DNA from 2 places in the Citrobacter enshiensis genome. Region 2 is predicted to be linked to the other one. Evidence: riboswitches for the same ligand, from Rfam matches in the RefSeq annotation. Region 2 holds a riboswitch; the other holds the start of a gene.
The links. Region 2 has a riboswitch for cobalamin ahead of P2W74_RS08820 (cobyrinate a,c-diamide synthase). Riboswitches for the same ligand answer to the same signal wherever they lie in the genome.
Positions count from the first base shown of each region.

Region 1: linked by a shared signal. The riboswitch ahead of btuB (TonB-dependent vitamin B12 receptor BtuB) and the one ahead of P2W74_RS08820 (cobyrinate a,c-diamide synthase) in region 2 are both predicted to bind cobalamin.

Region 1 is NZ_CP119862.1:4,610,143-4,616,514, reverse strand. It holds gene sthA (Si-specific NAD(P)(+) transhydrogenase) at 1-215, opposite strand, end outside; gene fabR (HTH-type transcriptional repressor FabR) at 414-1,049, shown strand; gene P2W74_RS21935 (YijD family membrane protein) at 1,065-1,424, shown strand; gene trmA (tRNA (uridine(54)-C5)-methyltransferase TrmA) at 1,477-2,577, opposite strand; cobalamin riboswitch at 2,692-2,886, shown strand; gene btuB (TonB-dependent vitamin B12 receptor BtuB) at 2,952-4,790, shown strand; gene murI (glutamate racemase) at 4,735-5,586, shown strand; rRNA gene P2W74_RS21915 (16S ribosomal RNA) at 5,966-6,372, shown strand, end outside.
Region 2 is NZ_CP119862.1:1,842,794-1,849,165, forward strand. It holds gene pduC (propanediol dehydratase large subunit PduC) at 1-823, opposite strand, end outside; gene pduB (propanediol utilization microcompartment protein PduB) at 842-1,654, opposite strand; gene pduA (propanediol utilization microcompartment protein PduA) at 1,651-1,935, opposite strand; partial or broken gene pduF (propanediol diffusion facilitator PduF) at 2,450-3,261, shown strand; partial or broken gene pocR (transcriptional regulator PocR) at 3,461-4,373, shown strand; cobalamin riboswitch at 4,686-4,860, shown strand; gene P2W74_RS08820 (cobyrinate a,c-diamide synthase) at 4,961-6,340, shown strand; gene cbiB (adenosylcobinamide-phosphate synthase CbiB) at 6,337-6,372, shown strand, end outside.

The DNA of each region.
Region 1 (6,372 bases), 2.1 Mb from region 2:
TAAAGAGGGTTCTGATTGAATTCGATGATACGGCTGACGGCGTGACGGAGCGCTTTTGACGGGATAGTGCCCCAGTGGGTACAACCGCCGCCAACGTTATGATAGCGCTCAATGACGGCGACGCGCGCTCCAAGCTTAACCAGACCCATTGCAGCGCCTTCGCCGCCGGGGCCTGAACCTATTACTATTGCATCGTAATCGTAGGAATGTGGCATGGTAAGGCTTACCTGTTCTTATACATAAAAGCAACAGGATAGTAACATTATTGCCGGGATAACCCAATTATCGTTGTGCTTTTTTGCGAAGTCGAAGCACAAACTGCGCGTAAACAATCATTCACAATCCGGCGTAAACCCGTTACTTTTAATCTCTGGTATAGTGCCAGACAAGGCATATGGAAGGATTCAGACATCGTGATGGGCGTTAGAGCGCAACAAAAAGAAAAAACCCGGCGTTCGCTGGTAGAAGCCGCATTCAGTCAACTGAGTGCTGAGCGTAGTTTCGCCAGTCTGAGCCTGCGTGAAGTTGCGCGGGAAGCGGGCATTGCGCCAACCTCGTTTTACCGCCATTTCCGTGATGTGGATGAACTTGGTCTGACGATGGTAGATGAAAGCGGTTTAATGCTACGCCAACTGATGCGTCAGGCGCGTCAGCGTATTGCTAAAGGCGGGAGTGTGATCCGCACCTCGGTCTCCACATTTATGGAGTTCATAGGCAACAATCCAAACGCCTTCCGTTTATTATTGCGTGAACGTTCGGGTACCTCTGCCGCGTTTCGTGCGGCCGTTGCGCGTGAAATTCAACATTTCATCGCGGAACTTGCGGACTATCTTGAACTCGAAAACCATATGCCGCGTGCGTTCACTGAAGCTCAGGCCGAAGCCATGGTGACGATTGTCTTCAGTGCGGGCGCGGAGGCATTGGATGTTGGCGCAGAACAGCGTCGGCAATTAGAAGAGCGACTGGTATTGCAACTGCGCATGATTGCGAAAGGGGCATATTACTGGTATCGCCGTGAACAAGAGAAAATGTCACATCACTCCGAGTAACGTGAAGGATGAGCAATGAAACAGTCAGGTCAAGATAAAGGTACGCTATTGCTGGCGCTGGTCGCTGGCTTGTCAATCAATGGTACATTTGCGGCGCTGTTTAGCTCCATTGTGCCATTTTCTGTCTTCCCGTTAATTGCGCTGATACTGGCGGTGTATTGCCTGCATCAACGCTATCAAAATCGCACGATGCCTGTAGGGCTACCAGGTCTTGCTGCCGCCTGCTTTATTCTGGGTGTGCTGCTTTACAGTACCGTGGTGCGTGCGGAATATCCGGATATCGGCTCCAACTTCTTCCCGGCGGTACTGTCGGTGGCTCTGGTGTTCTGGATTGGCTTTAAGGTTCGCAATCGTAAGCAGGAATTGGCAGAGTAATGTTGTAGGCCTGATGGCGCTACGCTTATCAGGCCTACAACGGCAACACGTTTTACTTCGCTGTCAGCAAGACCCCGCACTCCATATGGTGCGTATACGGGAACTGATCGAACAACGCCAGGCGTGACACATTGTGCGTCTGGCTTAATGTTTCCAGGTTCTTGCAGAGCGTCTGTGGGTTACAGGAGATGTAGAGGATACGCGGATACGCCAGCACCATTTTTTCGGTTTCACTGTCCAGACCGCTACGTGGCGGATCAACAAAAATGGTTTCGCACTGATAACTCTTCAGATCAATGCCCTGCAGACGGTTGAATTCGCGCACGCCGTTCATCGCCTGGGTAAACTCTTCCGCAGCCATACGAATAATTTGCACGTTATCAATGTGATTCGCAGCAATATTGTACTGTGCTGCTGCCACTGACGGTTTGGCGATTTCCGTCGCCAGTACGCGGTCAAAATTGCGCGCCAGCGCTAACGAAAAGTTACCGTTACCGCAGTACAGCTCAAGCAGGTCGCCCGTCGATCCTTTGGTGGCATCCAGCGCCCATTCCAGCATTTGAATGTTCATCGCTGCGTTGGGTTGGGTAAAACTGTTCTCTACCTGGCGGTAGATCATCTCTTTCCCGGCAACCGGTAGACGTTCGTCAATGAAATCCTGGTCCAGCTCAATTTTGGTTTTGGTCGCCCGGCCAATCAGATGCACATTCAGATTTTTTGCGCGTAACGCATCGCGTAGGGCTTCGGCTTCTTTACGCCAGGCATCATCCAGTTTTTTATGGTACAGCAGCGATACCACCGCCTGATTGCTCATCGTGGTGAGGTAATCAATCTGGAACAGTTTGTGGCGTAGCGTGTGATTGCCACGAACGCCTTCAATCATGGCAGTCATCAGTTGGTTGATCAGCTCGCTGGCGGCCGGGAAGCTGTCGACGCGAATGCGGTTTTTGGTCTGCTGATCAAACATGATGTGGTAAAGGTCATCACCATCGTGCCATAAACGAAATTCGGCACGCATACGGTAGTGACTGACCGGCGAGCGAAACACTTCCGGCATCAGGTCAGAAAACGGCGCCATCATACTCTGCAAACGGACGACTTTCTCGGCAAGCTGCGCGTCATACTGTTCTGTCGGAAGGTGTTCGGGGGTCATGATGCATCCTGAATAATAAAAGTACGCGGGGATTGTAGGGATTGCTCATCAGATGTCCAGTCATTGATGATTACGGATTTGTGATATCCAGCCTGGACAATAGGTTATAGCAGAATGTAGCATCTGTGCTCCGGTCCTGTGAGTTAAAAGGGAACCCAGTGTAAATCTGGGGCTGACGCGCAGCGGTAAGGAAAGATGAGATGGGAGCGTAAGCAGACACTGCCGTCAGGTGGGAAGTCTTCATCTCTGTTTATCTGGTACATAGATAATCTTCCAAGCCCGAAGACCTGCCGGCTAACGTCGCATCTGGTTTTCATCATCGCGTACTATCGATGGGGCCTGCGGCATCCTTCTTATATTGTGGATGCTTTACAATGATAAAAAAAACCTCGCTGTTGACGGCGCTCTCCGTCACGGCATTTTCTGGGTGGGCGCAGGATGTTAACCCGGACACCATGGTCGTTACCGCAAACCGTTTTCAACAGCCCCTCAGTGCCGTACTTGCTCCTGTGACTGTGGTTACGCGTCAGGATATTGATCGCTGGCAATCGACTTCCGTGAACGATGTACTGCGCCGTCTGCCTGGGGTAGATATTTCGCAAAGCGGCGGCTCCGGACAGCTCTCTTCCATTTTTGTTCGTGGGACGAATTCCAGCCATGTGCTGGTGTTGGTTGACGGTGTCCGTTTGAATTTGGCGGGGGTCAGTGGATCTGCGGATCTCAGTCAGTTCCCGGTGTCTCTCGTTCAGCGTATTGAATACATCCGGGGCCCGCGCTCAGCCATTTATGGTTCGGATGCGATTGGCGGCGTGGTAAACATCATTACAACGCGCGAGAAACCTGGCACAGAGTTGTCTGCCGGATGGGGAACGAACAATTATCAGAACTATAATATTTCAACGCAGCAACAGCTTGGTGAAAACACACGCGTCACGCTGATGGGGGATTATGCCTATACCCGTGGTTTTGATGTTGTCGCTTACGGTGGTACAGGCGTTCAGCCGCAATCCGATCGGGATGGCTTCCAGAGCAAGACGCTTTATGGCGCGCTGGAGCACAATTTTTCCGAGACCTGGAGCGGGTTTGTGCGCGGCTATGGCTATGATAATCGTACTAATTATGACTCCTACTACTGGCCGGGCACACCGCTGATCGACACTCGTCAACTCTATAGCCAGAGCTGGGATGCCGGATTACGCTTCAACGGCGAGAGCATTCAATCTCAACTGGTTTCCAGTTATAGCCACAGTAAGGACTATAACTACGACCCTGAATATGGTCGCTATGATGATTCCGCAACGCTGGATGATATGAAGCAATACAATGTCCAGTGGTCAAACAGTGTCGTTGTTGGTCACGGTAATGTCGGGACAGGTATCGACTGGCAGAAACAAACCACGACGCCCGGAACGGGTTATGTGGCTGAAGGCAATGAACAGCGCAACACGGGGCTCTACCTGACAGGGCTGCAGCAACTGGGTGACTTCACCTTTGAAGGTGCAGTGCGCAGTGATGATAATTCTCAGTTTGGCCGTCATAGTACCTGGCAAACCAGCGCCGGATGGGAATTTATTGAAGGCTATCGTTTTATTGCTTCCTACGGCACCTCTTACAAAGCCCCGAATCTGGGCCAACTGTATGGCTTCTACGGCAATTCAAATCTGAATCCTGAAGAAAGTAAGCAGTGGGAAGGCGCGTTTGAAGGGTTAACGGCAGGCGTTAGCTGGCGTATTTCAGGTTATCGTAACGATATCGATGACATGATCGATTATGACGATCATGCCCAGAAATATTACAACGAGGGGGAGGTCCGTATTAAAGGGGTTGAGGCAACCGCGAACTTTGATACCGGGCCGTTGGCGCATACGCTCAGCTACGATTATGTTGATGCCCGTAATGCCATTACCGACCAACCGCTGCCTCGTCGCTCAAAACAACTGGTCAAATACCAACTTGACTGGCAGGTGCATGATTTTGACTGGGGCCTGACGTACCAGTATTTAGGCACCCGCTACGATACTGACTTTGTCACTTATGAGAACGTCAAAATGGGCGGCGTGAGTTTGTGGGATCTTGCTGTTTCATATCCACTCACCTCACAACTGACAGTTCGTGGTAAAATAGCTAACCTGTTCGACAAAGATTACGAGACGGTTTATGGCTACCCAACTGCAGGACGGGAATACACCTTGTCTGGCAGCTACACCTTCTGATCCACGTCCCACCGTGCTGGTGTTTGATTCCGGCGTCGGTGGGCTGTCAGTTTATGATGAGATTCGGCATCTCCTGCCGGATCTCCACTATATATACGCATTCGACAACGTCGCTTTTCCCTATGGGGAGAAAAGCGAAGAGTTTATCGTTGAGCGTGTTGTTGAAATTGTCACTGCAGTTCAGCAGCGTTACCCACTCGCGCTGGCCGTTATTGCCTGCAACACGGCCAGTACGGTTTCACTTCCTGCATTACGTGAAAAGTTTGCTTTCCCGGTTGTGGGGGTCGTTCCTGCCATTAAACCGGCGGCGAGACTGACGGCGAATGGCGTGGTGGGGCTACTGGCGACGCGAGGGACGGTTAAACGACCTTATACCCATGAGCTGATTGCGCGCTTTGCTAATGAATGTCAGATTTCCATGTTGGGTTCTGCAGAGTTGGTAGAGCTGGCTGAAGCCAAGCTGCACGGCGCTCCTGTTCCCCTGGAAGAGTTGCGACGCATCCTGCGTCCCTGGCTTCGCATGCAAGAGCCGCCCGATACGGTGGTATTGGGATGCACGCATTTCCCTCTATTACAGGAAGAATTATTACAGGTGCTTCCTGAAGGGACGCGGCTGGTAGATTCCGGTGCAGCAATTGCGCGCCGTACGGCCTGGCTGTTAGAACATGAAGCACCAGATGCAAAATCAACGGATGCGAACATTGCGTTTTGCATGGCGGCTACGCCAGAGACTGAACAGTTATTACCCGTTTTACAGCGCTATGGCTTCAAAACGCTCGAAAAACTGGCTGTTTAAATGTGTTTTGCTTAAAAAGAAAACACTTGGAAAGTTATTTTAAATTTCCGCTTGTCAGCCAGAAATAACTCCCTATAATGCGCCTCCACTGACACGGAACAACGGCACGCAAGCCGCCGGGTCAGCGGGGTTCCACTGAGAACTCCGGCAGAGAAAGCAAAAATAAATGCTTGACTCTGTAGCGGGATGGCGTAATATGCACACCCCGCGCCGCTGAGAAAAAGCGTAAGCGGCACTGCTCTTTAACAATTTATCAGACAATCTGTGTGGGCACTCGAAGATACGGATCTTAACGTCGCAAGACGAAAAATGAATACCAAGTCTCAAGAGTGAACATACGTAATTCATTACGAAGTTTAATTCTTTGAGCATCAAACTTAAATTGAAGAGTTTGATCATGGCTCAGATTGAACGCTGGCGGCAGGCCTAACACATGCAAGTCGAACGGTAGCACAGAGGAGCTTGCTCCTTGGGTGACGAGTGGCGGACGGGTGAGTAATGTCTGGGAAACTGCCCGATGGAGGGGGATAACTACTGGAAACGGTAGCTAATACCGCATAATGTCGCAAGACCAAAGAGGGGGACCTTCGGGCCTCTTGCCATCGGATGTGCCCAGATGGGATTAGCTAGTAGGTGGGGTAACGGCTCACCTAGGCGACCGATCCCTAGCTGGTCTGAGAGGATGACCAGCCACACTGGGAACTGAGACACGGTCCAGACTCCTACGGGAGGCAGCAGTGGGGAATATTGCACAATGGGCGCAAGCCTGATGCAGCCATGCCGCGT
Region 2 (6,372 bases):
ACTTGCCTTCGGCGTAACCCATTTGCACTTCAGAGCCAGAACCGGAGGTAAACCGCATTTTCAGGCCGCGAGAGGCATAAGAAGAGGCCAGAAAGCCTTTCGACCAGGGGGTATCATCACCGTCGGTAAAGACAGGTTCGGTACCGTAGACGGAGATGGTTTCGGCGTAGCAGGTATGGCCTAACATACCGAGTTTCAGTTCGGTGGCTTCTTCCAGCGAACACTGGGTTAATACGCCAGGACGACCAACCTGGGAGCCAACGAGCAGAGCGATAGCGTTGAACGGGGCATAACGCGCCACCGCCACCGTCGTCTCTTGTTCATCAAATCCGCGCCATGCGCCTTCGGCGGCATCGGCAGCGATCTGTACCGGGTTATCTTTGATGTTGGTCACGTGCGCCTGTTGAGAAGGGGTACGACGAGCGCGCATTTTCTGCATCGCCATCATCATCTCAACCACGTTCATGTGTGACACCACTTCAACGATTTTCGCCGGTGTCATCGCGGTGGTGAGCGGTACGATGTCACTGCGTTTTACATTAGGATCGCAGAGCATATTGGCAAGCTTGACCGAATCCATTTTCATGACTTCTTCGGCACGTGCCAGATTAATCCCGTAGCGGGCGATGAAATGGTCAATCAGGTCAAATTCGCTGGCGGCTTTGCCATCCAGTTCGGTCACTGCGCCGTTGACGATTTTAATCGAGGGTTTAGGATCGTTCGGGCTTTCCATTGCAATGAAGCCTTCTTCGATCCACTCCTTAACGAAGCCGTCCTGATTCACAGGGCGTTTCGCCAGTGCTTCAAATCTTTTCGATCTCATGAATCAGCCTCATGGGTATTAGATATAGGACGGACGATCGTTTTTCGGTTCAGAGCCGAGGGTCGACAGGACGGTTTTGCCAATTTCGCGAGCAGAGATAACCGCCTGACGTACAGCGCCGGAGTCGCCGGAAATCACCAGAATGGCTTCATTACTAAAGCTGGTTCCATGTGCCGGAGAGCTATAGGCCACGACCTCAACGTTGGCGGATTTCAGCGCGGTATCAGCCATTAACACGCCGACAGAAGCTGGAGCGCCAACAATGACGCCGCAGGCGCGACCGAGTGGTGCGCCGAACGCTTTTTCAAGGGCATAACTGGCGCGTGCGGTGTACTGCAGTTCCAGATGACCCGCTTCGTTGGCGTAGACATCGCCAAAGGTACGGTCAAGTTCTTTGAGCGCGACTTCGATGCCGCGTTTTACGTCTGAAACATCGTTGCCGCCCAGAATGATCAGCGAACCATGCCCGGCACCGCCCTTGGTGTCGCGGGGAAGCTCAATGCTGACCACTTCCGTATTCGTCGCTTTTACGGCTTCATCAGCGGCCATAATGTGTGGACCTGCACCCGTACGTGCGCCCAGAATGCCAATTGAGCGATAACGCTTCTCAAGCTTCATCGCCTCCAGCAAGGCGCTGTCTACGTTCGCGATGACCAGACCAACAGTGTCGCCAATCGCGGTGCCGACAAATTCCGTTAAACTGCAGCTCTTTTCTGCCATAGCCGTCTCTCGTTTTGGATAGGGTTTATCAGGGATGACCGGTTGAGCGGGGGTTGCCACGCGGGCAATCACCTGCGCCATGATCTGTTCCACCAGCTCATTGCTGCTCATTGGCTAATTCCCTTCGGTAGGATTTTTTCTACATCGGTATGAGGGCGTGGAATCACGTGTACGGCTTTCACTTCTCCCACGTTGCGGGCAGCTGCCGCACCTGCATCGGTAGCCGCTTTGACTGCGCCGACGTCACCGCGAACGATAACTGTCACCAGTCCCGAGCCAATTTTTTCGTAGCCGACCAGCATGACATTGGCTGATTTCACCATCGCATCAGCGGCTTCGATGGCAGCGGTTAAACCTTTGGTTTCTACCATTCCTAATGCTTCTTGTTGCATAAAGACCTCGCCTGGGTTGTCCCGATAATCAGGACTATAAAAAGAAGCGAGGAAAAAGAATGGCTGACTTATCTTTGAACGTGAAAAAATAGTGGGTTGTCAATGCTATTAAATTGCTTAAATTTATTTCATGTTGTTGTTTTTAAACAAAAATAAAAATAATAAAAATGTAACTATTTTGTTTTTGTTATTTCATTTTTACATTTTACCAGGTGACAAAATAAAATTAATTTGCCAAGGAGAAATGAATATGTGATGTTTGTTGGAAATTTAAATGTTGGATTTAGCCATTTTTTACTAATGCAACGACTGCATTTTATTTATCGAATCGCTCGTGGTGTCTGCTCTACGGGGTAAACGAATAGCAATAATTTGTTATTGCGGCACGATTTTTCAGAGCCTGCCAGCCTTCAGGTTGCCAACAATTTGCAGAGATCAGTTTTTATAGTGAAAGTCGGTCGTCAGCAGGGAAGCTTGCTGGCACAGACACAAACTCTGCTTAGAAGGTGTCACAATGAACGATTCATTAAAAGCGCAATGCATTGCCGAATTTTTGGGCACCGGGCTGTTTTTGTTCTTCGGTATCGGTTGCCTCAGTGCGCTCAAAGTTGCTGGCGCAAGTTTGGGATTATGGGAAATCTGTATCATTTGGGGGTTAGGGATCTCGCTTGCCGTTTATCTGACCGCCGGAATATCCGGTGCGCATTTAAACCCGGCAGTGACGATTGCATTATGGTTGTTTGCCTGTTTCCCAGGCCGTAAAGTTCTGCCCTACACAATCGCCCAGCTTGCTGGCGCGTTTGGCGGGGCGATGCTGGCATATCTGCTTTATGGCAGTCTGTTTATCGAATTTGAAACGGCTCATCAACTGGTGCGTGGCAGCGTCGAAAGTTTGCAACTGGCGAGTATTTTCAGTACATATCCAGCTGCGGCCTTGAGTGTATGGCAAGCTGCGCTGGTGGAAGTGGTGATCACGTCCATTCTGATGGGGATGATCATGGCGCTGACCGACGATGGCAATGGTGTGCCTAAAGGACCGTTGGCCCCTTTGCTGATTGGGATACTGGTGGCGGTTATCGGTGCTTCCACCGGTCCTCTTACTGGATTTGCGATGAACCCTGCTCGTGATTTTGGCCCAAAACTGTTCGCATGGATGGCAGGATGGGGAGACATTGCGATGACAGGCGGACGTGATATCCCATATTTTATTGTACCTATCGTGGCACCGATTGTTGGGGCTTGCGGGGGGGGCGGCAATCTATCGCTATTTTATTGGTAAAAAACTTACCGTGTAATGCCTGTAAGCTGGAAGAAAATCAGGGGTAACGCCGTTTTTATGGGCTTTTCTGAAATAGGTAAATGATTTCGTGATCTGGTTTCACGAACTGAATAAAACGTCTCCCAGGGATGGGGGACTTTTGTTATTGTGCATTATGCTTTGATCATTAATACCTCAAGATAATGATTAAGCGAATGTAAATAAAATGTGCTGTTTATAACAATAAATTAACTGAGAGGTTTTATCATGATTTCTGCGAGCGCTCTGAACTCAGAACTCATTAATAAAATCGCACAGGATTTTGCACAAGCCACCAGTCTGGCGGTTGTGGTTGTCAATATTCATGGTGATGAGATTTCTGAGCTGTTTAATTTCACACCATTTTGTCAATTGATGCGCCAACATCCCCAACACAGTACGCGTTGCCGTATGAGCGATCGCTGCGGCGGTCTGGAAGCATCAAAATCAGATCAGCCTTGTATTTATCGCTGCCATGCAGGGTTAACCGATTTCTCTATTCCGTTGGTGATTGCGGGTCATCTGGTTGGGTTCGTCCTTTGTGGGCAAGTGCGTTTAAGCAATGATGTCGGCCTGGTGGATATTCTCAATGTGGATGACCGTTGGCAGGCCGATCCCGAGCTGCTGAACGAATTTCATAACGTACCAGAGATGGACTATTCAAGGGTGATGGCGTCAGCAGACCTGTTGAAGCTCATTGTTGAAAATTGCCTTAAAAAACAACTCAATTTTGTTGTTATCAAAGATAATCCACAGCAAGCTGAACCGGCCCGGGCGAGCCGTAGTCCTAATCCGCATGACAGTAAAATAAAGAAAGCGCTGCGCTACATTGATGCGCATTTGTCGGACGATCTGCGTCTTGAGGATGTCGCGTCACATGTTTATCTTAGCCCGTACTACTTCAGCAAGTTATTTAAAAAATATCAGGGCATCGGTTTTAACGCTTGGGTAAACCAGCAAAGAATGGCCAGCGCCAGGGAACTGCTGTGCCACAGTGACTGGAGCATTGCCAGCATTGCGCGTAATTTAGGCTTTTCTCAAACCAGTTATTTCTGCAAAGTTTTTCGCCAGACGTATCAGGTGACGCCGCAGGACGTTTCGTCAGCAAATTAATGAAAATTCGTCTATTGAATCTGCGTAAATATCAATATCTGGCAATTGCCGATTTTTGATATCCTGTGGCATGTCATTCATTATAAAATGAAAGTAACCGCCTCAATGCGATAAGTTGTCGTAGCGCAACAAAATAGTATTATTTGCGGGATAAACTGCGTCTGTTTTTATTTTTGTGATGGGGTGCAGTTTCGGGAAGTTGGTGGTTTTTATTATTATTCCCGCTGCACTCATTCAGTACATATACGAGTGAAAATATGCATTAGTAACGCCAGAAAATTGGCGTAAGAAAGAGTGAGATGTAATTAGAATTTAATTACCGTTATGGGTTGATAAAAATCCCTAACGTAAGTCGACAGGTTTGCCACATTTGTGGCAGGGAAGGGGGTGAGAAATCCCCCGCAGCCCCGCTGCTGTGATGCTGACGACCCCGTAAACGCCACTGATCGCAAGATTGGGAAGGACGGGTGAGGATGACGCTGAGCCAGAAGACCTGCCTGTCGGCCATTACCAACAACTTCGGTGGGAAGTGGGTTGATCGGAAGCGGTACAGTCTGAAGGCACTGGTTACAAGCGCATCTCTACACCCCTACCACCCTGAACAGGATCAGGGGTATGGCGGCACGTTCTCACGCATTTATTCTTGCAGGCACCGGAAGCGGCTGTGGCAAAACCACGGTAACGCTGGGTTTGCTGAGTCTGTTAAAACGTCGCGGTCTGCGTGTACAACCCTGCAAAGTGGGACCTGACTATCTCGACACGGGCTGGCATACGGCGGTTTGTGGCACGACCTCCCGCAATCTCGACAGTTTCATGCTCCCTGAGCCCGTTCTTAATGCCTTGTTTTGCGAGCATATGCAGCAGGCTGACATTGCCGTCATCGAAGGGGTTATGGGGCTGTACGACGGCTACGGCACCGACCCCAATTATTGCAGTACGGCGGCAATGGCGAAGCAACTGGGTTGCCCGGTCGTTCTGCTGGTGGATGGCAAAGCGGTTTCAACCTCGATTGCCGCGACGGTGATGGGATTCCAGCACTTTGATCCTGATCTCAACATTGCGGGCGTCATCGTCAATCGCGTCAACAGCGAAGCACATTACCAACTCCTCAAAACGGCAATTGAGCGCTACTGCACGGTGCCTGTTCTGGGCTATGTCCCTCGTGCTGAGGGCGTTTCATTGCCTGAACGCCATCTTGGACTGGTCACCGCCCGAGAGTCGCTTATCAATCAGCAGCCGTGGCAGGAATTCGCCAGTACCCTTGAGCAGACACTGGATATCGACAAACTGCTTTCGCTGAGTCAACTCACGTCGCTGCCTGAAGGGGAATGGCCTGCATCACCGTCCGCCTCTGCTGGCGAAGGACTTACGCTGGCGCTCGCGGATGATGAAGCCTTCAATTTTTATTACCCGGACAACATCACTCTGCTGGAGCGTACTGGCGTCCGTATTGCCCGTTTTAGCCCTCTTCATGACCGCAAACTTCCTGACTGCCAGATGATTTGGCTTGGCGGTGGATACCCCGAACTGCATGCGGCGGGTCTTGCCGAAAATACAGAGATGTTGTCGCAATTGCGGGCAGCGCACCAGCGCGGTGTGGCTATCTATGCGGAGTGCGGCGGTTTGATGTACCTGGGAAGCTCGCTGGAGGATGCAACCGGAGCGGTGTATCAGATGGCCGATGTTATTCCGGGCCATAGCCGGATGGGAAAACGACTTACCCGCTTCGGCTACTGCGAGGCGCAGGCCAGGCAGCAAACATTACTGGCAGCGCCTGGCGATGTGCTTCGCGGACATGAATTTCACTATTCGGATTTTACCCCGGAAATACCGTCCGTGATGGCGTGTCGCAAAGTGCGTGACGGTAAAATTTTGCAGGAGTGGTCCGGCGGCTGGCAAGTGGGCAATACCTTTGCCAGTTACCTTCACGTTCATTTCGCACAGCGTCCGGAAATGCTGAACCACTGGCTGGCTGCGGGCAGGGAGTCACTATGACATTGCTGGCATGGGGCGTTGCCTGGCTTCTC